DNA from 4 places in the Bradyrhizobium sp. USDA 4510 genome. Region 4 is predicted to be linked to each of the others. Evidence: riboswitches for the same ligand, from Rfam matches in the RefSeq annotation. Region 4 holds a riboswitch; each other region holds the start of a gene.

Region 1 (5,689 bases), 7.1 Mb from region 4:
CCCTTGGCGGCCAGCAGCTTGGCGAGATGCCGATTACGCACCGAGATGGCGCCGGACAAGGTCTTATGGGTGTAGATGTTGGCCGGGATGGGTTCTACACAAGCGCTGGTGCCGCCGCAGATAATGCTTATCGAGGCGGTCGGCGCGATCGCGATCTTATGGCTGAAGCGGGCCATCACGCCTCGTTCCAGGGCATCCGGGCACGGCCCCCGCTCGCGCGCGAGCGTCACGGATGCCGCATCAGCATCGCGACGGATTTTCCGGAACATGTTCAGATTGAACGACTTGGCCACGACGCTTTCCATCGGAATGCTCTTGGCCTGCAGGAACGAGTGGAAGCCCATGACGCCAAGGCCGACGGAACGCTCACGCAAGGCGGCGTAGCGGGCACGCTTCATGACGCCCGGCGCCACCGTGATGAAGTGGGTCAGCACGTTGTCGAGGAAGCGCATGACGTCCTCGATGAAGCCAGGCTCCTCGTTCCACTGGTCCCAGGTCTCGAGGTTGAGCGACGACAGGCAGCACACGGCGGTACGCTCCTCGTCGCGATGATCGATGCCGGTCGGCAGGGTAATTTCGCTGCACAGGTTGGACGTTGAGACCTTGAGGCCGAGCTCGCGCTGGTGCTTGGGGAGCGCGCGGTTCACTGTATCGATGAACAAGAGATAAGGCTCCCCCGTCTGCAGCCGGTTCTCCAGGATGCGTTGCCACAGCTGGCGGGCGTCGATTTCGCGGATAACCTCCTTGGTCTTCGGACTGCGCAGAGCGAACGCAGTGCCGGCGCCTACGGCACGCATGAACTCATCGGTGACGTTGATGCCGTGATGCAGGTTGAGACTCTTGCGGTTGAAGTCGCCGGACGCCTTGCGGATCTCGAGGAACTCCTCGATCTCGGGATGGTGGATATCGAGATAGACCGCAGCCGAGCCGCGCCGTAACGAGCCCTGGCTGATCGCCAACGTCAGGCCGTCCATGACGTGGATGAACGGGATGATGCCTGAGGTAACGCCGCCCTTCACCTGCTCGCCGATCGAGCGAACATTGCCCCAGTAGGTGCCGATGCCGCCACCGTTAGAGGCAAGCCATACGTTCTCGTTCCAGGTGCCCACGATGCCTTCGAGCGAGTCCGACACCGAGTTAAGGAAGCAGGAAATCGGCAGGCCGCGCGTCGTGCCGCCGTTGGAGAGCACCGGTGTGGCTGGCATGAACCACAGCCGAGACATCGCATCGTAGAGACGTTGGGCATGCGCAACATCATCCGCGAAGGCGCAAGACACCCGCGCGAACATGTCCTGGATCATTTCGCCGGCGAGCAGATAACGGTCGCTCAGCGTCAGCTTGCCGAACGGCGTCAACAGGTCGTCGCGCGTCCGATCGAGCTTGAGATCGGCCGGCTTTGGCGATGGCGCAAGGGGGTACGGCAGCGGGGCCGGCGACGGCGGCGGCACAAGACACAACTCAGGCGCGCTGGGCTCTGCCTGCAATGGCTGCGACCTCACGCGCGCCGGCTCCTCAATGAGATGACCATGCTGATCGAAATCGTAAGACGGCGACATCGGCAACCCCGCGATGTTAGGCGGGGGGGACTGCGCGGATGACTTGCGAGGAAACCGGTCAAACGTCTCCGGCTGCAAGCGACCCAACGGGGCACCCCGCCCGAGGACTTTCGTTCAGTCGCGGCAGGTCTCCTGGCTCGCGGGTCGCCGCGGCTGTCGGCCTTCCCGGCGCTGTGCTGCGCCAGTGACCATGATGACAACCGCTCGCCGCTTACAGTTGCGGGGGCAGCCCCGGAGTAGCCGTTCGGCGCACCGGGTTCCCTCTTAGCTTCCGACCTACAAAATGTTGGGGCCAGAAGACCGTGACTGGCTAGACATAGGCACTACTCGCCGGGATTCGTCAACTGGGGAGATCCAGATTGAAACGCAAAAACATACCGAAGCCCGGACGACTTTGTCGCCGCTGTCGGCTTCTGCTGCAGGTGATTGGATATGCCGTTGGGCTGCATTACCGGTTTCCGTCAAGCCTGCGCAAAGGTCGAGGGAATTCCTGGCTCGCACGTCGCATTGATGGAATCTAAGAAACGGCGCGTCAGTAGAGGAGCAATTCGGCCAGACGCTTGATTTGATTCGCAGCGCTCCTGCTCGCCGCGACCAATGGCATCTGGACGAATTCGTTATCCACTCGCGGGCGAACAACATCGGCTCTGGCGCGCCGTCGACCGGAATGGCCTTGCATCCAGCCCCGAACCGAATCGCGCTGCACAGTGGTCCCACGCCTGTCACGGCTCCAGCGCGACCTGCAAGCCCTCCTTACTTTCAACATGAACGTAACGGGGTCCGATCGGCCGTCCCCTGCCGCTGGCGACAGTGACAATGTCTTCCAAAGGCATGGCGCGCGCATCCGCCTCGGGGCGAGACAAGATCAGATCGGCGTGAAACAGCCCTTCCGATTCGAGGCCGGTGGCATCCACGCCAAGGGCCGCCAAGCTGGCCAAACAGCTCTCAAATTCTTCAGCATCGCGAAAGCGACGCTGGATAAACGTTGCGCCGGCAAGACGTTCTGTCACAAGACCACGGTTTGCGAACGTCGCGGCGAGCGATTCAAATGGGAACATTCGTAGCACGAAGGAGATGATCCATGGTTGCTTCTCTGCCGCATCGAGAATCTCGCCGAACGTCTTCTCGGTAACGTAGCCGATGCATCCGGTCGACATGATAACATCCACGGAGCGGAGAATGCGCGCGCTGTCCATCGATAGCGCCTCCTTTTCAAGGTCAGCGACAATGCCCTGCTCTAAAAGGCCAACATTCTTCGCATAGCTGACCGCCGCTGCCGACACATCGAGGCCGATAAAGCGTGCCAACCCGACATCAGGCCAGGCTGCATAGAAACTGCGATCGAGACTCACCAATGTCTCAGAGCTGATCGCTCTCATCTCACGCCGGGCGTAGCGGTGACGCAAGCCCGCGAAGGTCAGCGGAAAGCGATGCACCGCTGCATTGATACCGTACGAACAACCAACATCGAGCACGACGGGCTTGAGGCCGGTGGCCGAAGCTTTCGCTGCCAGTATTTGGCGCACAACCGGCTCAGCCACGTCCGGTATCATATAATCCAGGTCTCCGAGGACCGAGAAATATGCCCTCGGATCATCCGAAGCATAAATATCGTGGAATGCAGCTTTAGACCGATTGATGCGCGAGAAATCTATCCGCAACGCAATGTCTCCTCTCATTTGCAAGCAGCTCGACGGCTGTTGCCTTCGTACCCGCCTGCACTTTGGTTATATAGGGTGTAGGCCCTTACATCCGCCGATGCGGTAGCAGAAGTGGCAAGTGAACAAGCGCATCACCCCCTCTGCGCGTCGCGGCGCGAGCGATCCTGCTGTTGTGCGAAGAAACCATCAGCCCGCTCAGCCCACCGATAGAAGCTTATTCAGAGATAAGCTGACGGCGCCGGCGCCCTTGGAGATGAGCGAAACCTGAATGACGCGATCGCCAACATCCCACAGGTTCGTCAAGGCCGAATCGAAATGATCCCTACCTTCCGGTTTACCTGCCGGATGCCAGGCGGCAGGCCCACGAAGCTGCACCTTGCTTCGAAGCTGCCTGCGCAAGACTATCATGAAACTGGTCCCGCACCGATAAACAGCCGCTGGAGAACCATTCAGCCGGGTTGAGAGAGATCGAGGCAACGGCAGGCAACATGAGAAGAACCGTTTTGTCACGTGATGAGATTGGCACCTTCGTGAGCGCGAATGGGCCAGCACCCTAGAAACGCAAGCTGACCGAAAGCTGACGAGCCTTCGTCACCTGATGATCATCGAGCGCGAAACCAGTGCCCCATCTTGAGATGCTCCGGAGATCTTGCGAGATCGTTAGACCAAATCAACGAATGCTGCGGATCGGCAGACGGGAATTGCACCAGGCCAAGTCAACGCAACCATACAAAGCTGACACCGGCATTGAAAATCCGTCCGGCCTTACTGGCAAGGCCATGTCATCAATCGTGTCGAAATCGTCTGAGCGCCGTCAGCTTCTCGAAAGCTTGTCCGTCCTAGCATACGGCGTGAAGACGGCGGTGTCCCCATGGATGGTCGCGGAACTGAGCGCTGGAGGCGCACCGAGCAACAGGATGCAAGTGGTAGGACCTGTTGAACTCTGCCGCTCAACACTCCTTGTTCGTCGCGATCTCGGGCCGCAACTAGGTGACCGTCTTGTGGTGCACCCTTAAATCGGAGAACGTATAATGTCAGTCGACCTATCGCCAACCGCCAATTCAACTGTGGCTTTACCCGGAATGCCCGCCCCGCCCTCTTCGGCGCAGGACTTTTCCAGCTTTCAGGCGATGTTGGTCAGCCTCGCGTCGAAGGACGCGACTAGCGATCATTCCGCACCGCAGGAGCCGGTGCCGACAGACGCAGCCCAGCAACTGACAGAGGAACTCACGCGGGAGACGCGGAGTATTCTTCCACCAGAGATTAGGGCGGCACTGGATGCATATCAGGATGACCCACAGCCGTCCTGTGCTGCGAGCAGCCCAATCATTGCGGAGGCACCCGTACAAAGCTCAAGGATCACCTGGAATGGTGGCACGCTGACTAATGCGGAACTGCAGATTGTCTCTGTCCTGAACCGCCACAAGGACAAATGTCCGCTTGATTGGAAGTCCCTGGGAGATTTGGCCAACGATCCCTCGACACCGCCGGATCTAAAGGCGGCGATCGAAGCGCTGCAACAGGACCCGGAGCTCTTTTATGCGATCGGTTCGCAAGGCGACGGCCGCTGTGGCGGCAAGATCAAGGTGGGCGATCTCTGCGGCTTTTCCGATCACCACCCCCAAGTTGCCGCGTTCCAAGAGCAGCGGGCGCGGACCTACGAGCAGAACTACATACCATCCGACGGGACCGGAAATGGTGAGCCATCGGTCATGACCCTGACCGATGCCATGCGCGAGCTCTACCGCTATTCCGATAACCTGCCCAAGAACTTGAGCCTTGCGGATTTCAGACACATCGTGGACGGCAACGCCGACATTGGCAAATGCCCCCCACAGGTCCTCGCGGCGGCTCAATATTTTCTCGACCACCCGGATCAATGGAAGCAGTTATACGGCGGCTCGATCGATAAGGTCCACAAAGAGGACTTTTTGCAGGTCGCTTCATCATCGATGAGTCTCAGCCGACCCGAGCTGAGCACACTAGACACGATTAACAACAACCAGGACGCTTTCTTTGGAAATGGCGTTCTGACCCGGGAAAAGCTCGCGAGTATGGTGGACGACAAGAATCTTTCTCCCGAGGTACGAAAAGCGGCCTCCCAGCTGCTCTCGGATCCTGTGCTGTTTGGGTTGATGAACAACGCGATTACCGGCTACAAAACCCACCACAAGTTTTTCGACTTCGGCGGCGGCCACACGGTTGATTCCGGAAACATCAGCGGAAATGATTTCAAGCAGTTCTTCAATAACATGTCTGGTGCGAACCGCGCTGCTCCGCAGTTGAAGACGCATGCCGCTCAAACGCCTGCCGAACAGGAGGCTACCGCGGACATGATGGATGGCGTGGCAGACCAGCCCGACATCAAGTCTCCCAAGAAGAACGGTGGCGCCCTCATGCATGCACTTGATGACGTGCTGAAGGTCGGCTCGAAGCTGCTCGACTGGACAGCGACGGCCGTTGGTGTACTCG
Region 2 (5,689 bases), 6.3 Mb from region 4:
GATTTGGATATTTGTAGTTCCGAAACGCGTCAAGCAATTCCATCTTCGAGCGCGAGGTCTCGATCGAGATGACATCGGCGTCCATTGCAGCAATCGCATCGATGATGTCGTTGAATTCCGAGTAGCACATATGGGTATGAATCTGGGTTTGATCGGCGACGCCCGATGAGCAGATGCGGAAGCAATCCCCGGCCCAGTCGAGATAGGCCGCCCACTCCGATCGACGCGGTGGCAACCCCTCGCGCAGCGCTGCTTCGTCGATCTGGATCATGGTCGCACCCGCATTCTCGAGATCCCTGACTTCGTCTCGGATCGCGAGCGCAAGTTGGCGGCAGGCCTCGCTTCTGGGAATATCATCGCGAACAAACGACCAGTTCAAAATCGTTACCGGTCCGGTCAACATCGCCTTCATCGGCTTGTTGGTTAGTGATTGCGCGTAGCGCCACCAGTCCACGGTGATCGGCTTCGGCCGCGAGACGTCGCCAAACAGGATCGGTGGCCGAACGCAGCGCGAGCCATAGGATTGTACCCAGCCGTTTTTGGTAAATGCGAAGCCGGCGAGTTGCTCGCCGAAGTACTGCACCATGTCATTGCGCTCAAACTCGCCGTGCACGAGCACGTCCAGGCCAATGTCCTCCTGCCAACGGACAACACGCGCAGTCTCCTCCTTGAGAAACTTGTCGTATTGCCCGTCGCTCATCGAGCCTCTCGCGTGCGCCGCGCGGGCATTACGCACCTCTGCGGTCTGCGGAAACGATCCGATCGTCGTGGTCGGAAACGCCGGCAGTTTGAAGCGCTTGCGTTGGATCTCGGCACGGCTGGCAAATGGGCTGACGCGCCGTCGCATGGTCTGATTGATCGCACTCATCCGGACGGCGACATTGGCGTCACGGATCTTCGGGGAAGTTCCGCGGCGGGTGGTAACGCGCTCCGATTCCGCAAGAGCGTCGGCAACATCCTGATCGCCTGCGAGTGCCCGTGCCAAGGTCGCAAGCTCGCGAATCTTCTGAACCGAGAACGCAAGCCAGCTCTTGACATCGGAAGCAAGCTCCGTTTCGAGTTCAACATCGACCGGCACGTGAAGCAGCGAACAGGATGGGGCGATCTGTACGCGATCCTTGCCGAGCTTCGCAATGGCGGGATCGAGCCGCTGGCGCAGCGCCGACAAATTCGTCCGCCACACATTGCGACCGTCTATCACGCCGAGTGACATGACGAGTTCACTTCGCCCGGCAGCAATGATCTGATCCAATAACTCCGGCGCCCGAACCAGATCGACATGCAGGCCGGCAACAGGTAGGCGCAAGGCGGTGTGAAGATTGTCGCCAAGGTGGCCAAAATAGCTGGCAACCATGATCTTGATGGCCGGCCCTTCCTTGGCGAGCCGGTCATAGGCATGCAGCAAAGATTTTTTTGCCCCCTGATCCAGATCAAGGACCATACAGGGCTCGTCAAATTGAACCCATTCTGCTCCGCGTTTGGCCAATTCCTGCAGAACCTTGATATAGATCGGTATCAGGTCATCCAGGAGTGACAGTGGCTGGATCGCGGGATCCGCACTCTTGCCTAGCTTCAAGAAAGTGGCCGGACCGATCAGGACAGGGCGCGTCTGAAAGCCAAGGGCCTTGGCTTCCTCATACTCCTCGATAGGCTTGCGAGAGGAGAGTCTGAAAGTCTGCCCCCGATGAAATTCCGGAACCATGTAGTGGTAGTTGGTATCGAACCACTTGGTCATCTCCTGCGCGGGTGCGCCATAGCCGCGAGGTCCGTGACCGCAACTCGCATCCTGACTGCCGCTTTGTGAACCGCGTGCCATGGCGAAATACGTCTTGAGAGAAGCAGGCTCGGCTTTCGAGGCATAGACTTCCGGGATGGCGCCGACCATGACACTGGTGTCGAGCACCTGATCGTATAGCGAGAAATCGTTCGACGGAATGATGGTGACACCGAGGGATTTCTGGCGCGCCCAGTTCGCCGCACGTAGGCCGGCTGCGTCCTCGAGCAATTGCTGTTCGCTGATTCTTCCGGCCCAATAGCTTTCGAGCGCGAGTTTAAGCTCGCGTCTTGGACCGATGCGCGGCGTTCCGAGCGTGGCAACCGGAAGCGAGAGAAGAGACATAGCGTTAACCCATGTTGGGGGCAAAGGCCATGGCGGACGCAGGCAGGAGACGTCGCGCGAGCGACGGCTGCTTGGCGCACCACCGGGACACCCCGCCCGTGGACGAACATATTGTCGGGGCAGGTCTCCTGGCTCGCGGGTCATCGCCACTGTCCGGCCTTCCCGAAGCCGCGCAGGCTTCAGTGACTCTGTTGGACAGCGGCTCGCCGCTCACAGTTGCGGGGGCAGCGCCGGCATCACCGGCTTCCCTCTTAGCTCCGGATCAAGCAGGAACCGGAGCACCTCGACGACTTGGATTATCGGCAAGACAACTCCGCCGTCAACCTCTCAAATTGATGCTGCGACGTCTCCTACGTGTTGACGATGCACGGCCACTCTTGATCGCGACGTTGAAGCCACTCTCCAATCACAGATATCGGGGTGACCATCTGCGAGGCGCGTTGGCGTCGGACCGCGTGTCAGATCATGGAAGAGACGAATGCGGCCTGGGCGATGAAGGTCACGGTGCCGAGACAGGACGCTCTTCACGCGATCCAGCTTTCAAACATTCATCGAGCACCCTTCGATAAGTCCCCCTTTCTCCACCAACAACCAGTGTGAATAGGCGCGCTATACGCTAAATCCGCCGGCATACTCAGCGAGCATGTTGATCTACGACCAATCCTGGTAGGCGCCATGCGGACGTTTTTTGGCGATACTGCGAAAAGCAAGCATAGTGAATCACCAACGAAAAGAGTAGCTCGCAATGAAAATGGCTGTTTGGAGTGCCCTCGGCGTCTTTGCTGCTGCCGTCTTTGCGGTCGGCCTGTTCGGGTGGATAGCAAGGCCACTTATGAACCCGGCCGTCAGACAGATGCTCTCGAACGTTTTGAGCAGTTCAAGCCGAAGCTAGCTCAACCCGAGGGGCTTGGCCTTCTTGCCCGGTCGGTACGACTGCATGGAAGCGCGGCTCTTCCAAATGTTGACTACGGCGACGAACTGATAGACGCCGGTCACGAAGCGGGCCATCACGCGAGCGGCGAATGTCGTCGTCCCATCGTCTGCCTGACTTTTGAACTTGCGAGCGCCAATTCCTAATCGCTCGCCGCTGATGGGCGGCTTCGCCTCGTTGTGGCCATAAAGCGCCTTGCACAACCGGTTGAGGCACTCTCGACCTTGGCAGCAGCGGCAACGAACCCGGACCACACCGGTTCGATGGCGGCAAACCTGCACTCAATTGTCGTCTGGCTTCTGGCAGCGAGGCTTTCAAAACTGCGCTGCTCGGAGATCCAGTGCGTGACAGGAATGAGCCACGAAAGTCGCTGCGAATAGGCTTAATGGCAACATAAATAAGGTGCGCAGGTCGGGAAGTCGACAAAGGCGGCACAAATCTGGTGCGAACTGCCTGCTATTGCCTGGCACGAAGAATGCAAGTCCTCGCTTGCCCAGGCTTCTCCTCCTGGGCTGGTCCAGCATTGCAAGTTGAAGCTTTGGCTGACCACTGAAGTTAGCGGCGCGTGACATCGAGGGACAGCGCCTGCTTGCGCGGGACATCAGCAGGTGCTCGCGTCACGTTGCCGCTAACTTCTAGCGATCTCGTAGAGCACGTCGAAGATTGTCCGCTTTGGAATTGACGCGTGGATGAGAACCAGATAGGCCGGCAGCAATGAAGAGAATGTCTGGAACGCGCGTGCTTTGGTTCTGTCTCGGTCGATCGCTGATCTGCCTGGCCGGGCTGGCAGCGACAAACAGCAACGTTCGCGCCAACGACAGCGCGCCTGTCGAAAGGGTCAAGTCAACGTGGCGAGCGCAAGACGGCGAGACTATAGAACAAATCATCTCCAAGGTCTCGAAGGTGGCTCACTTCGTCCCTCGGTCGTGGGGAGTCGCTGAAGCAATTGACCGAACAGAGTATGTGTACTTTTCGTGGACCAGGCACCAAGACAACAAATCAGACGAACAGTACGCAATCACTTGGAAGATCGCGACCGACGGAACGATCAGACTTGCGTCGCCATATGCCAAGCCGATTGAATTGGGCTGGCGCGCCTTTGCGCTCTCGTTGATCGCCAGTGAGGTCACCGATGGCGAAAGGGACGCAAATCTTCGCTTTCTGCACGATCCTGTTAACTTCAACTTCGTAACGACCGCACAAGGCAAGCTCGGCAATCTTCTGCGGCACGGCCGGTGCCATATCATTGAGCCCGTTGCGGTGGATTACGCGGCGAAACCGAATGACAAACCGACGAAAAAGGGTGATCTTTGGCGCGTTCTGCTTTTGGTGAACTGCAAGATCCCAGGGCCCCATTATTTTACTCGCAACGGCGTCATCGCTTTCGAGAAAAGCGAAGGACAAGATTGGGAGCCTCAATCTTTTTTTGCCAAACGTATCGCAGCCTTTCCTGCAGGCTCTTGGTTCGATCGCATAGAGCCAAATAAACGAGAAACAATAGAGAGGGCGCGAAAGGCCTCGGCCAATGATCGCACAGAGCAAGATCGCGGCGCAGCTCCTTGACGCTGAGCGCCTCTGAGTAGCGGCCAAAGCACACACGCTCGGAAACGTTGACGTGTGCTGTTCTGTCTTTGCAACAGACCGGCAGCCTCTCTCGCAGCTTGTCACAGGAAAAGGCACACAGCACTGTTGCTCGCGGCTCATTGTGCGAGAAATCGATGCTATGATCAGACGACCACGTGCCGGCTTACGAGAACCGATTTAGCCTTCCCCGCACATACGCGGTGCGCGGACGCCAATCTACGACGAGGCCAGCTCGAAATCCCATTCTGCAGCGGACTTCGCCCAGCAGGCGTGCGCGCAGCGCATCGCTTCAACGGAAAATGGCACCCGCAGGAGCGTGAGCATAGCGACGCCGAAGGCGGCACGCGGGACCGAGTGCAGCGACGAGACCGGTTAAATGGGTACCCGGGAACGGGGCAGTGATAGCGACGCCGGCATTCTTGATGGCGGCGGGCGCCTTTCCCGAGTACCCCCGGCGAGGAGCTCCGCAGCCGTGCGCAATGGATGGACCGTAGACTTGAGACGGAGGATCTAGATTTCCTCGGGCGCATTCGTCTGCGCGTCATGAATCCTGATCTGAAGCATGGGAAAGCGCTTCTTTAATTCTTCCCTACCCGCCCGGGCGCCGTCTCTCGTTGTAAACTCGGCTTCGAGTCGGCCGTCCACTTCAAGCCCGTAACAAGAGATCGGCAATTCACGGCTGGCTGCAACCATTTCGTTCCCATTGTGCAGTGAGGTGCTTGAGAACGATGCGTAATGAGTCGCCCAAACCGCACCAGGGTAAGCTGCTCGAGTGCGATGACGCATGTCGTGGATTGATGCCTCGCACTGGCTGGCGCCTGGGATGGGAATTCGTCCAACCAGGCGGCGCATGCACGATCAAGCCATCGGCTTGACATAGCTACCCTCCCAGCTACCCTGGGCCACGCGCACCTCGTGCTGAGCCTCATGGTATCTGCTCTCCGACTATTCGGGCCAGTTCAACGCAAGACCGTTGCGCACAAGCAATTCAGCAAGATCCCGTCCGCGACCAAACAGGTCGTGACGGTGCCCACAATACCGGTGGAGGTTGAGCG
Region 3 (5,689 bases), 450 kb from region 4:
TGACGCCGCTGCGTGCGCCGCGATCCGCGACGCCGTGCGCGCGGTGCGTCCGGCGGCCGTGGTGGTCGATGCCTTGCATGGCGAGGTGCCGGCCGCGCTGCTGTTCCCAGCGGACCTCGATCATGTGTCGGCGCCGCGCGAGACCGCGCCGCGACGGCCGTCGTCCGATCGCTTCGACACGCTGAGCTGGACCTCGGAGCGGCCCGTCGTGCTGCCGCGCTTGCAGCAGGCGATCGGCAGACTGGCGCCGAAGCTGGCGCGGGCGAAGGGATTGTTCGAGACGGTGGAGCAGCCCGGGCGGCTGACCGTGCTTCAACTCGCCGGCGGCCGCGCGACCTTGGCTGCGGGCGGCGTCCCGTCGCCCGGCGTGCCGCGCACGCGCATCGTGTTCATCGCCGAGATGGGTGCGCTGTCACGCGCGGAGATTGATGAGGTGATGCAGGGATGCGTCGAGGCTCAGTGACGCGAACCTACGTTTCCCGTCATCCTGAGGAGCCGCGAAGCGGCGTCTCGAAGGATGAATCGGCCGCCAGCCGGGCCGTGCATCCTTCGAGACGCGCGTGCCGCGCTCCTCAGGATGACGGGTTGCTTTTCGGCGTCAGCCCTCGACGTCGCTGTGTCATCGCCGCAGCATCACCCGCAAAGCAGGTCTGCGACAATCGCATCGAATTGACAGCTCTGCAGCCAGCACCTATCGTTTTTGCCGACGGTTCCCTTCGGGGATCAAAAGGGAATGCGGTGCGAGGGTAACCCCAATGCCGCAGCTGTCCCCGCAACTGTAAACGGCGAGCCTTTCGTCAATTTGCCACTGGGCCATCAGGCCCGGGAAGGCGTCGACAGGCGATGACCCGTGAGCCAGGAGACCTGCCGTCAGTCGTGGTCACACGCGAGCACATCGGGCGGGGGCGTCCTGGTGGGATCGGAGCACTGCCTTTTTTGGCAATGCGCCAGTCCACGTTCGCGGTGACGTGCCACGTTACCGCGAGTCCTTTTCATGTCTCCGTCCTCTCCCGTTGCGCGCAAATGGCGCCTCGGTCTTCTCTGCTCCCTGTCATCATTGTTGTTGCCGGCCGAAGGCTCGGCACAAACGCCGCCACCAACCAGGCTCGATCCGATTGAGGTCGCGCCTTCCGCTGCGCCAAAGCCGAAGCCTGCGGCGCGCAGCCGTGACATGACCGCTGCGGCGCGGCCACGGCCGAGGCCTGCAACAGCCGGCAACGCCCCGCGCGTCGCGGCGTCGGGCGTACCGGGATCGGCATCGCCGACGCTCAATGCCACCACGCAGGGCGGCACCGGCAGTCGTCTCAACCTGACGCCGCTGCAGACGCCGGCCAGCGTCGAGATCATCACGGCGCAGACCATCGCTGAACGCGGCCAGCATAATGTGCTCGATGCCGTCACCCAGGACGCGGCCGGGTTCGTCGCAACGCCGGCGCCAGGCAATGGCGGCCTGTCGTTCAGCACCCGCGGCTTTGCCGGCAGCAACTCGGTGATGACGCTGTATGACGGCACGCGCTTCTATATCGGCTCCGGCACGCTGACGTTCCCCTATGACACCTGGTCGACGCAGCGCATCGAAGTGCTGCGCGGCCCGGCCTCGGTGCTGTACGGCGAAGGCGCGATCGGCGGCGTCATCAACGTGATTCCGAAGAAGCCGCAGAGCACGCCCTATAACGAGGCCGAGGTTTCGCTCGACAGCAACATGACGCGGCGGCTCTCGGTGGACAGCACCGGTCCGATCAATCCCAATGTGTCGTACCGCATCAACGCCACCGGCAACATGTCGGACAGCTGGGTCGATCGCGACAAGACCTCGAACGCGGTGGTCTCCGCTGCCGTGCGGGTGCAGGCGTCGGACAATCTCGCCTTCACGCTCTCGGAAGATTACGGCGATCGCAGCCCGTCGCGCTATTTCGGCACGCCGCTGATCAACGGCGCGATCCAGGACGCGCTGCGCTTCAAGAACTACAATGCAGCGGACAGCGCGATCCGCTATCAGGACAGCTGGACCCGGTTCAAGACCGAGTGGGACGTCGCCGACGGCATCAAGGTCAACAACACGCTGTATTACCTGACCAGCGAGCGGCACTGGCGCGACATCGAGAACTACACCTGGAATCCGAAGACCCAGCTGATCGATCGCACGAGCTATATCGAGATATTCCACGACCAGAAGCAGCTCGGCAACCGGATGGATACGACCTTCAGCGGCCACGTGTTCGGCCTTGCGAACCAGGTCGTCGCCGGGTTCGACGTCAACCGGATCGACTTCACCCATACCAACAACTCGCCCTATGGCGGCGCGTCGTCGGTCAATCCTTATGTGTTCGATCCCGGATCGTTCTTCGCCACGACGACGGCGACCACGCCGGGCTTCAACGCGATCGTCAATCAATACGCGCTGTTCGCCGAGGATCGGCTCTCGCTGACCGATCAGTTGTCGCTGGTGACCGGGGTCAGGTATGATCGCCCCGAAGTGGACCGCACCGACTACAAGACGCCGGCAAACAGTTTTGAGACGACGCTATCGGGCACTAGCTGGCGCGCGGGCCTCGTTTACGAGCCGATCAAGAACCTCGCGTTCTATGGCCAGTACGCGGTCGGCGTCGATCCGGTCAGCAATCTGATCTCACTGTCGACCACGCAGAAGACATTCCAGCTTGCGACCGGCAAGCAGACCGAGATCGGGGTCAAGCAATCGTTCTGGGGCGGCCGCGGCGAGTGGACGCTGGCTGCCTACGAGATCGTCAAGACCGGGCTCACGATTCCCGATCCCGGCAATCCCACCGGCGGCCTGGCATTGCAGATCGGCCAGCAATCATCCCGCGGGGTCGAAGGATCGATCGGGCTCGCACTGAGCGACGGCTGGCGCGTCGACGCCAATCTTGCGCTGTTGCGCGCCAGATACGACAACAACAGCCAGGTGGTCGGCGGCAAGATCGTCAGCTTCAACGGCAATGTCCCGGTCAACGTGCCGCAGCAGGTCTCGAACGTCTGGCTGACCTGGGACTTCGCGCCCAACTGGTCGGCCTATGGCGGCGTGCAGATCGTCGGTGCGATGTACTCCGATCTTGCCAACACCCAGCTGCGTCCGGGCTACAACGTGGTCAATGGCGGCGTCAGGTGGAAGCCGGACGACCGCACCACGGTCGCGTTCCGCCTCTACAATCTGTTCGACAAGGCTTACGCGGTGACCTCGAACGGTACCGGGCAGTGGCTGCTCGGCATGCCGCGCACCGCCGAATTGTCCGTCAACGTGAAGTTCTGACCATGCGCAACGCTCTGATCCGGCGCGGGCGGCGGTGGCTCTATATCGTCCATCGCTGGATCGGCATTGCGACGTGTCTCCTGTTCGCGATGTGGTTCATCTCCGGCCTCGTCATGATGTACGTGGCCTTTCCGCGCCTTACCGACAGCGAGCGCCTCGCCGCGCTTCCTGTCATTCCCTGGAGCAAGGTGCGGGTCACGCCTGATCGCGCGATGGCGATCGCAGGTGTCGAGCGTTATCCGCGTGACCTGCGGCTTTCGATGATGGACGACACGCCCGTCTATCGGGTGACCGGCTGGAAGGGAGGGACGATCACCATTTCGGCGACCGACGGCAGCGTGATTGACCGGATCACGCCGGACCAGGCGCTGGCCATTGCCGCTCATCATCCGCATGCCTTGCAGCCTCGCTTGATCGAAACGATTACGCGCGACCAATGGTCAGTCACGTCGCGCTTCGATCCGTTGCGGCCGCTCTATCTGATCGGCCTCGGTGACGCCGATGGCACCGAGCTCTATGTTTCCTCGCGCACCGGCGAGATCGCGCTCGACACCACACGTTGCGAGCGGATCTGGAATTGGCTCGGCTCGATCCCGCACTGGATCTATCCGACCGTGTTGCGCAAGGACGGTTCGCTGTGGCGCGACGTGGTGTTGTGGATCTCCGGCATCTGCCTCGTCGTCGCGGTCACCGGCTTCTGGATCGGCGTCCTCCGCCTGCGGCTGATGCGCCGCTACGCTGATGGCGCCATCTCGCCCTATCGCGGCTGGATGGCCTGGCATCACATCGCCGGCCTGATCGGCGGCATCTGCGTCTTGACCTGGATGTTTAGCGGCTGGCTGTCGCTCAATCCCGGCGGCGCGTTCTCCGGCCGCGGCGTCACCCGCGAGATCGCGATCGGCTATAGCGGCCATGACACGGCCGACATCGTCGCTGGCTTCCAGTCGTCGCCATCGATGCCTGCGGTGGAGGCCCGCTTCGTCTGGATCGGCGGACACCGGTTAATGTTGCTCGACGACGGCAACGGCGGCCGCAGCATCGCCGATCCTGTGACCGGTGCGCGGATGACCCTCTCGCGCGACGAGGTCATCGCTGCCGCCCGACACGCAATGCCCGGCGCTGCGATGACATCAGCGCGGCAGCTCGATGAACCCGACGCCTATTGGTACACGCTGCACCAGGCGCGCGAGCTTCCGGTATTGCGGATCGGGTTCGACGATCCCGCCCGCACCTGGCTGCACATCTCCCCCGTCACCGGCGAGATCCTCGAGCGCAGCGACGACAGCCGCCGGTCCTACCGCTGGCTGTTCAACGCGCTGCACAGCCTCGATGTCCCGCTGCTGCTGCGCATCTGGCCGGCGCACGACGTCGTGGTGTGGCTGCTATCGGCGGCTGGTGCGATTATCTCGATCAGCGGGATCGTGATCGGCTGGCGCCGGTTGCGGCGGCGGAAGGTACGAGGCAGGCGCGTGTCGGCGAGCCTCGTGCGCACACCTCCGTAAGGCGCGATTACTTGACGGTCAGGTGCACGTCCGGCGCCGGCCGATCGGGGGCCCATTCCAGTGCGAACCGCTGTCCGGCAATGATCTCATAGGTCGAAAGCTTGGATGCGACCGCATCGCGGAACCGGAGATAGACATCGCGCTGCCGCCCGTTCGAGCGGGCCGCAGCCAGATTGAGCCATTTGTAGGCCAGCACGAAATCCGTCGGAACGCCGTGACCCTTGTCGTACATCAGGCCGAGTTGGGCCTGCGCGAACGGGTCGCCCTGCACGGCGCCGCGATAGTAGCAGTCGGCGGCGGCTGCGTAGGCCTGCGGCACGCCGAAGCCGTGCTCGTACAAGAAGCCGAGCATGCCGAGGGCGCGCGGATTGCCGCGCTCGGCGGCCGGCGCGAGCTCCCGGGCCGCCCGGACATAGTCGCCGCGATGGAAGGCAGTCGATCCGCGCGCGACGCTGTCGGCGCTCGCGACAGAGGCGGTCATCGCCCAAAGTGCGATCGCAAGCGAAGCCGAGAGGCCCGTCCGTTGTGCGAGAACGCGGCGCATCCTGCTGCCCGGCTCAGTGATAGCTGGTGGTGATCGGCGCATTGGTCGATGTCGTGGCGATGCTGCCGCGCAATTTCGATCGAAGCTCCTCGGCCACAGTCTGGGCGTCGGAGCCGTTGCGGATGATCTGCGGGCGGATGAAGATGATCAGCTCGGTACGCTGGGTGCCGTTGCTCTGATGTCCGAAGGCGTCACCGAGGCCCGGAATCTGGTCGAGCACCGGAAGCGCGTTGCGGGCGCCGCTCTGCTGTTCGCTGATCAGGCCGGCCAGCAGCACGGTCTGACCGTTGGCCACCGAGATCTGGCTCTTGACCCGTCGCTCCGAAACGGTCGGCGTCAGGTTGACCGTGCTGCCGCTGCTTTGGGGAACGTTGC
Region 4 (5,689 bases):
CGGCGACGTTGGCCCCATAAGTAATCACCCCGCCGGCGTCCGCCTGGCCGCCGGGAAACATTGCCGGCAAGCGGTTCTTGATGGCCAGTTCACCGACTCGTTTTCGATTGCTCCAGGGCACCGGCACTTCAAGGACCAGCAGCGCCTGCGCGCGCTCCTTTGCCATCCCGGCAATCGCGGCCTCCAGATCGTCTGCACCCTTGACCTTCACGATTTGCGGCTCCACCCCCTGGGCCTTGGCTGCTGCCTCGTTGGCACGATCAATCGGGGCGAGCCCGCGTTCATCCGCGCCGGGATCGTTTGATCACTGAGAATCGCAACGCGCGTGATCCCGGGGAATGCCTCCTTCAGAAGCTTGAACTGGTCGCTGGCCTGCTGCGGATCGAGGTTGGTGAGGCCCGTGACGTTGCCTCCCGGTTTTTCCATCGAGGCGACAAGCTTCAACGCGACCGGATCGGTCACGATCGCAAAGATCACCGGGATCGTCGACGTGGCTTTCTGCGACGCGACCGACGCCGGGCCGCCGAGTGCGAGGATGACATCCACATTCGCACCGACCAGCTCCGAGGCGAGGCCCGGAAGGCGCTCGAGCTTCGATTCGGCAAATCGCGGTTCGATGACGATGTCGCGTCCTTCGAGATAGCCGCGCTCGGCGAAGTCGCTCAGAAGGTTCTTCTTGATGGAGTCGAACAGCGGCGACGGGCTGCCGTTGACGAGGATTCCTACTTTCCTGGGGGCCTGTTGCGCATCGGACGGGTCGCACATCGACGCGATCATGCAGAAGACCGTGAGCACCGCCTTCGCAAACCTCATGGCACCGCCCCCAGCAAGGACCCAGCGTCCATGCGAAGCCTAGCATCCAGGGGGTGGGCAACCAATCCGGAAGGGTGGTCCGGCCGATGACCTCGCTGCGACCTAATGTCTGCTTGGCGACGACGAGCCGGGCTCGGTAGCTCGCGAGCTACGAGGCCGCCGCGCGCGACTGCGCGCAGGATCTGTGGATCGATATTCGCCGGGCCTCACAACGGCTCGTCATCATTGCCGTAGCGGTCGAGCTTCGGTGTGGCGATATCGCCGTCCTCGTAATAATCATCGTCCTGTAGCGCTGCGGCTGGCGGAGGTTTCTTCGCCTTGTCGTCGGTCTTGTCTTTGGTCTTCGTGCCGCCCTTGGTCTGCTTCCCGGCCTTGGCCATGCGTTTCCCCTGCGCGGGTCAAATCAGCTGCCGGAACTCTACCCCAGTTTCGGTGCGTTTGTAATGTTCGGGGACGGTGCGGCGGGGCAGACCCGCCCCACCGGTTCACGCTCTAGAACGTCGCGCCGGCCTTTACCATGTAGGTGCGGCCGGGCAGCGGATAGGCCGAGAAGCGGCCTTCGGTGAACGTGCTCGCGATGGCGTAGTCGTAATAGAGCGCGTTGAACAGGTTGTTCACGCTCAGTGACCAGAAGAAGCGGTCAACTTGCCCGCTCAGCTTGATATCGGCGGTGGCGTTTCCGGGAATCCGGCTCTGGGTGTTGGCCTGATCGTTGTCCATGATGCGCGAACTCCAGGCCCGCACCGTGGCGTCGAACACCAGATAGTTCTGCCAGATATTCCAGGTGACGCCGAGATTGCCGGTGTAGCGCGACACCAGCGGCACGTCGTTGCCGGCCCAGATGCCTTCGCGGAACACCGCGCGGGTGATCGCCATGCCGCCGCGCAGGGTCACCGTATCGCTGAACTTGAGCGAGGCACTGGTTTCCGAGCCATAGCGGCGGGTGGGGTCGAGGTTGGTGTTGAAGAACAGCACCGGGTTGAAATGGATTTCGTTCTCGAGATCCATCAGATAGACGCTGGTCTGGACCTGAAACAGGTTGGTCCTGACGCGAAAGCCGCCCTCGACATCCTGCGAGGTCTGGGTCTTGAGCTGGAAATTCTGCGGGATCGGGGCGAAGGTCAGCGGGTCGAATGACGGACCCGACGCGACGCGTTCGTCGACATCAGGCGTGCGGAATGCGCGTGCCGCGCGGCCGAACACCGAGAAGGTGTCGGTCAGGCGATGCTCGGCGCCGACATGCAGGGCGTATTGCGTCTCGTTGCTGTCGAGCGGTGCCGCCTGCGTGTCGAACGCGAACGGCGCATTCGGGTCGTAGCGATCGCGCGCCGAGATGCTGGTATTCTGGACGCGCGCGCCGTAGGAGATGTCGGTCGTTGGCAACAGGCCCAGCGTATGTTGCCAATAGCCGGCCACGCTCTGCTGCTCGATATTGTAGATGTGGAACGGGTCGACGCCCTGATAGGCGCCGCGCGCCTCGCGGAAGCTCGAATCGTAATAGTCGATGCCGGTCAGGATCGTCGACGGCACGCCCAGCATCACATTCTTGACGCTGAGCCGCGGCGTCAGCGACCAGGTCTGCAGCGCGGCGTCATTGTAGGTCGAGGCGAAGCTGATGGTCGGCACCGTGCCGAAGAAGCCGCTCTGCGTCTCGCGCTGCCGCCAGCCGCCGTCGACGATGAGGTCGACGCCGTTCATCAGCGTCTTGGTGAAGCCGGCGGTGACGCTGGCGGTCTGCTGGTTGGCATAGTCGAAGGGCGTCGCGGCGCCGCGGCGATCGGTGAGCAGCTCGTTCACGCCGATCGACGGATCGACCAGCCGTCCGCCGGGTAGGCCGAGCTTCTGGTCGCTGCCGGTGACGGTCAGGAAGGCGGTGAGATCAGGCGTCGTGTAGTTGATGTTGCCGACGGCGTTGCGCTGGTCGAGCGCATTGTTGACGCGGTAGCCGTCCGACTTGATGCCGTTGCCGTAGAACGAGGTGGACCACGGGCCGGAATTGAGCGCCGCGGAGACCGCGGCCATGCGGGTGTTGAACGAGCCAACTCCGGCCTCGGCCCGCATCGTCGTCGGCGGGCCGCCGACGCCGGTCTTGGTGATGATGTTGACGACGCCGCCCACCGCGTTGTCGCCGTAGAGCACCGCGCCGCTGTTGCCGCGCGTGATCTCGATGCGCTCGATCGAATCGAGCGGAATCGTGGTGAGGTCGAAGCCGGCCTTGTCGACGTCGTTGAGGCGGCGGCCGTTGAGCAGGAAAAGGGTATTGTCGGTCGCGAATGCGCCGAAGCCGCGCAGGTCGACCGACGTCTTGGCGCCGTTCGGTCCGCCATAGGGCGTTTGCAGCTGCACGCCCGGCACCTGCGCGAGGATCTCGGGTAACGACTGCACCGGCGAATGCGCGATGTCGTCGGCGGTGATCACGGCCGAGGAGGAGCCGACAATGCCGGCGAACTGGCGGCCGCCGGTGCCGCCCGTTCCGGTGGCCACGCCGGTCCCTGTCGTGCCCGATCCGGCTCCGCTGCCTGTATTGTTGCCTTGCGAGGTGCCCGGCGCCGGGCGTCGCGGCGCCGGCGCTTCGTCAGCGGCCGGCCTGGCGCGCGTGACGTTCTGGTCGCCCGGCTTGGTGACTTCGATCGCCGGCAGCTGATCGGGAGCGGGTGCCTGCTGCGCCCGCGCTGCGGAGACAAGGATCGCCGGCGCGATCATCGTCGACGCGAGCAGAAGCGCGCGGCGCCGCCGATGGAAAGGGAAGGAGAACATAAGCAAGGCCTCGGCAACGTCAGTGGCACGTCACCGCGAACCAGTCTCACCATCGTGCTCACAGCATCAGGTGAAGCTCATGCCTGTACTCCCCGACCGGCAGCATCGCGTGTGACCACGGCTGACGGCAGGTCTCCTGGCTCGCGGGTCGTTACCCTTCGTCGCCTTCCCAGGACCGAGATTCCCAGTGGCCTGTGACGAAGGATTCACCGCATACAGTTGCGGGGGCAGCCGCGGCGTTGGGGAAGTTTCCCCGTACCGCATTCCCTTTTCATCTCATGAAAGAACCGTCATGTTCATCTAGGGTTCGGCCGGGTAGCAAAGTCAATCCGGCGGAAGTCGGGCGGCGGCCGCGCGGCCACGGTTTTTGTCGAGTGTCGCTTGTCTGCCACGGCGATCGCTGTAAGAGCATGGATCCGATGAGCGCGCAGGATTTTGCCTTGGCGGCCGAGGTCGCGGCGCGGCGCCGGTGGGGCGCCACGGCGGCGCTGCTCGCGCTCGTGGTCCTGCTGTGTGTGCTCTCGCTCGGCATCGGGCCGGTGCGGCTGTCGCCGCTCGCGGTGATCGAGGCGCTGTTCGGCGGCGGCAGCGATGTGGCGCAGGTGATCGTGCGCGAGATCCGCCTGCCGCGCACCATCCTGGCATTTGCGATCGGCGGCATTCTCGGGCTGTCCGGTGCGGCGCTGCAAGGGCTGCTGCGCAATCCGCTGGCCTCGCCGTCGCTATTCGGCGCGCCGCAATCGGCGGCGTTCGGCGCGGTGCTGGTGATCGCGCTGGGCCTCGCCGATGTGCGCTCCTACGCGCTGCCGGTGGTGGCGATCATCGCCGCCTTCGGCTCGGTGTTCGCGCTGCTTGCGATCGCCGGCAGCAATGCCGGGCTGTTGATCCTGATCCTCGCTGGGCTCGCGATCTCGAGCTTTGCGGGAGCCGCGACCGCACTGGTGATGAATCTCTCGAGCAATCCGTTTGTGGTGCTGGAGATCGCGTTCTGGCTGCTCGGCTCGCTGGAGGACCGCAGCTTCCAGCACGTGGCGCTGGCGCTGCCCTTCATCGTCGCGGGCGCCGCCATCCTGCTCAGCCAGGCGAGCGCCTTCCGCGCGCTGACGCTTGGCGAGGAGGCGGCGCAGAGCCTCGGCGTCGACGTCGGGCGGTTGCGGCTCTTCGTGATCACGGGCGTGGCGCTTGGCGTCGGCGGCGCGGTCGCAGTCACCGGCACGATCGGCTTCATCGGCCTGGTTGCGCCGCATCTGATGCGTCCCGTGATCGGTCACGATCCGGCGCGGCTCTTGGTGCCCAGTGCGCTCACCGGCTCGGCGTTGCTGCTCGCGGCCGACATCGCGGTGCGCATCATTCCCTCGACCTCCGACATCAAGGTCGGCGTGCTGACCTCGATCATCGGCGTGCCGTTCTTCCTCTATCTGATCATGCGCGAACGCCGCGCGCTCGGCGGAGGCGTGGCATGACGCTGCTCTCCGCCGCCGCTCTCAATGCCTCGCTCGGCAGCCGCAAGGTGCTGCACGATGTCTCGCTGTCGTTGCCATCGGGCCATCTGGTCGCGCTGGTCGGGCCGAACGGCGCCGGCAAGACCACGCTGCTGCGCGCACTCTCCGGGCTGATTCCGTCGGGCGGCGAGATCCGGATCGGCGGCGATCCGCTGGCGTCGCTGCCGCTGCGCGAGCGTGCGAAACGTTTTGCCTACCTGCCGCAGGGGCACATGGTGCACTGGCCGCTGCCGGCGCGCGACATCGTCGCGCTCGGCCGCTATCCGCACGGCGCGACCGATCCGGCGCGGCTGTCGCAGACGGATATGGAGGCGGTGCTGCGCGCGATGCAGGCGGTCGACGTCACTGAGTTCAGCGATCGCCGCGTCACCGAACTCTCCGGCGGCGAGCGCAGCCGCGTCGCGCTGGCCCGGGTGCTCGCGGTGGAGGCGCCGGTGATCCTCGCCGACGAGCCGACCGCCTCGCTCGATCCACGCCACCAGATCGACGTGATGCAGAAGCTGCGCAACGTCGCCGATGCCGGTGTGCTGGTGATCGTGGTGACGCATGACCTGGGACTCGCCGCGCGCTTTGCCGATCATGTGCTGGTGCTCGCGGAGGGGCGGCTGGCAGCGCAA

Evidence for each region. Region 4 has a riboswitch for cobalamin ahead of ACVMDN_RS35220 (TonB-dependent receptor). Riboswitches for the same ligand answer to the same signal wherever they lie in the genome.
Region 1: linked by a shared signal. The riboswitch ahead of ACVMDN_RS02305 (ribonucleoside-diphosphate reductase subunit alpha) and the one ahead of ACVMDN_RS35220 (TonB-dependent receptor) in region 4 are both predicted to bind cobalamin.
Region 2: linked by a shared signal. The riboswitch ahead of metE (5-methyltetrahydropteroyltriglutamate--homocysteine S-methyltransferase) and the one ahead of ACVMDN_RS35220 (TonB-dependent receptor) in region 4 are both predicted to bind cobalamin.
Region 3: linked by a shared signal. The riboswitch ahead of ACVMDN_RS33195 (TonB-dependent receptor) and the one ahead of ACVMDN_RS35220 (TonB-dependent receptor) in region 4 are both predicted to bind cobalamin.

Annotation. Positions count from the first base shown of each region.
Region 1 is NZ_JBSSBT010000001.1:482,964-488,652, reverse strand. Features, by position in the region: gene ACVMDN_RS02305 (ribonucleoside-diphosphate reductase subunit alpha) at 1-1,499, opposite strand, end outside; cobalamin riboswitch at 1,662-1,876, opposite strand; gene ACVMDN_RS02300 (class I SAM-dependent methyltransferase) at 2,279-3,235, opposite strand; gene ACVMDN_RS02295 (nodulation protein NolB) at 3,413-3,625, opposite strand; gene ACVMDN_RS02290 (HrpF/NolX family T3SS translocon protein) at 4,348-5,689, shown strand, end outside.
Region 2 is NZ_JBSSBT010000001.1:1,275,207-1,280,895, reverse strand. Features, by position in the region: gene metE (5-methyltetrahydropteroyltriglutamate--homocysteine S-methyltransferase) at 1-2,119, opposite strand, end outside; cobalamin riboswitch at 2,221-2,420, opposite strand; gene ACVMDN_RS05660 (hypothetical protein) at 2,933-3,196, shown strand; gene ACVMDN_RS05655 (nodulate formation efficiency C protein) at 3,765-4,613, shown strand; gene ACVMDN_RS05650 (hypothetical protein) at 5,145-5,327, opposite strand.
Region 3 is NZ_JBSSBT010000001.1:7,104,344-7,110,032, reverse strand. Features, by position in the region: gene ACVMDN_RS33200 (CobW family GTP-binding protein) at 1-463, shown strand, start outside; cobalamin riboswitch at 691-886, shown strand; gene ACVMDN_RS33195 (TonB-dependent receptor) at 995-3,268, shown strand; gene ACVMDN_RS33190 (cytochrome b family protein) at 3,271-4,770, shown strand; gene ACVMDN_RS33185 (tetratricopeptide repeat protein) at 4,778-5,251, opposite strand; gene gspD (type II secretion system secretin GspD) at 5,328-5,689, opposite strand, start outside.
Region 4 is NZ_JBSSBT010000001.1:7,549,457-7,555,145, reverse strand. Features, by position in the region: gene ACVMDN_RS35235 (ABC transporter substrate binding protein) at 1-211, opposite strand, end outside; gene ACVMDN_RS35230 (ABC transporter substrate-binding protein) at 208-813, opposite strand; gene ACVMDN_RS35225 (hypothetical protein) at 1,020-1,193, opposite strand; gene ACVMDN_RS35220 (TonB-dependent receptor) at 1,306-3,570, opposite strand; cobalamin riboswitch at 3,680-3,877, opposite strand; gene ACVMDN_RS35215 (FecCD family ABC transporter permease) at 3,990-5,033, shown strand; gene ACVMDN_RS35210 (ABC transporter ATP-binding protein) at 5,030-5,689, shown strand, end outside.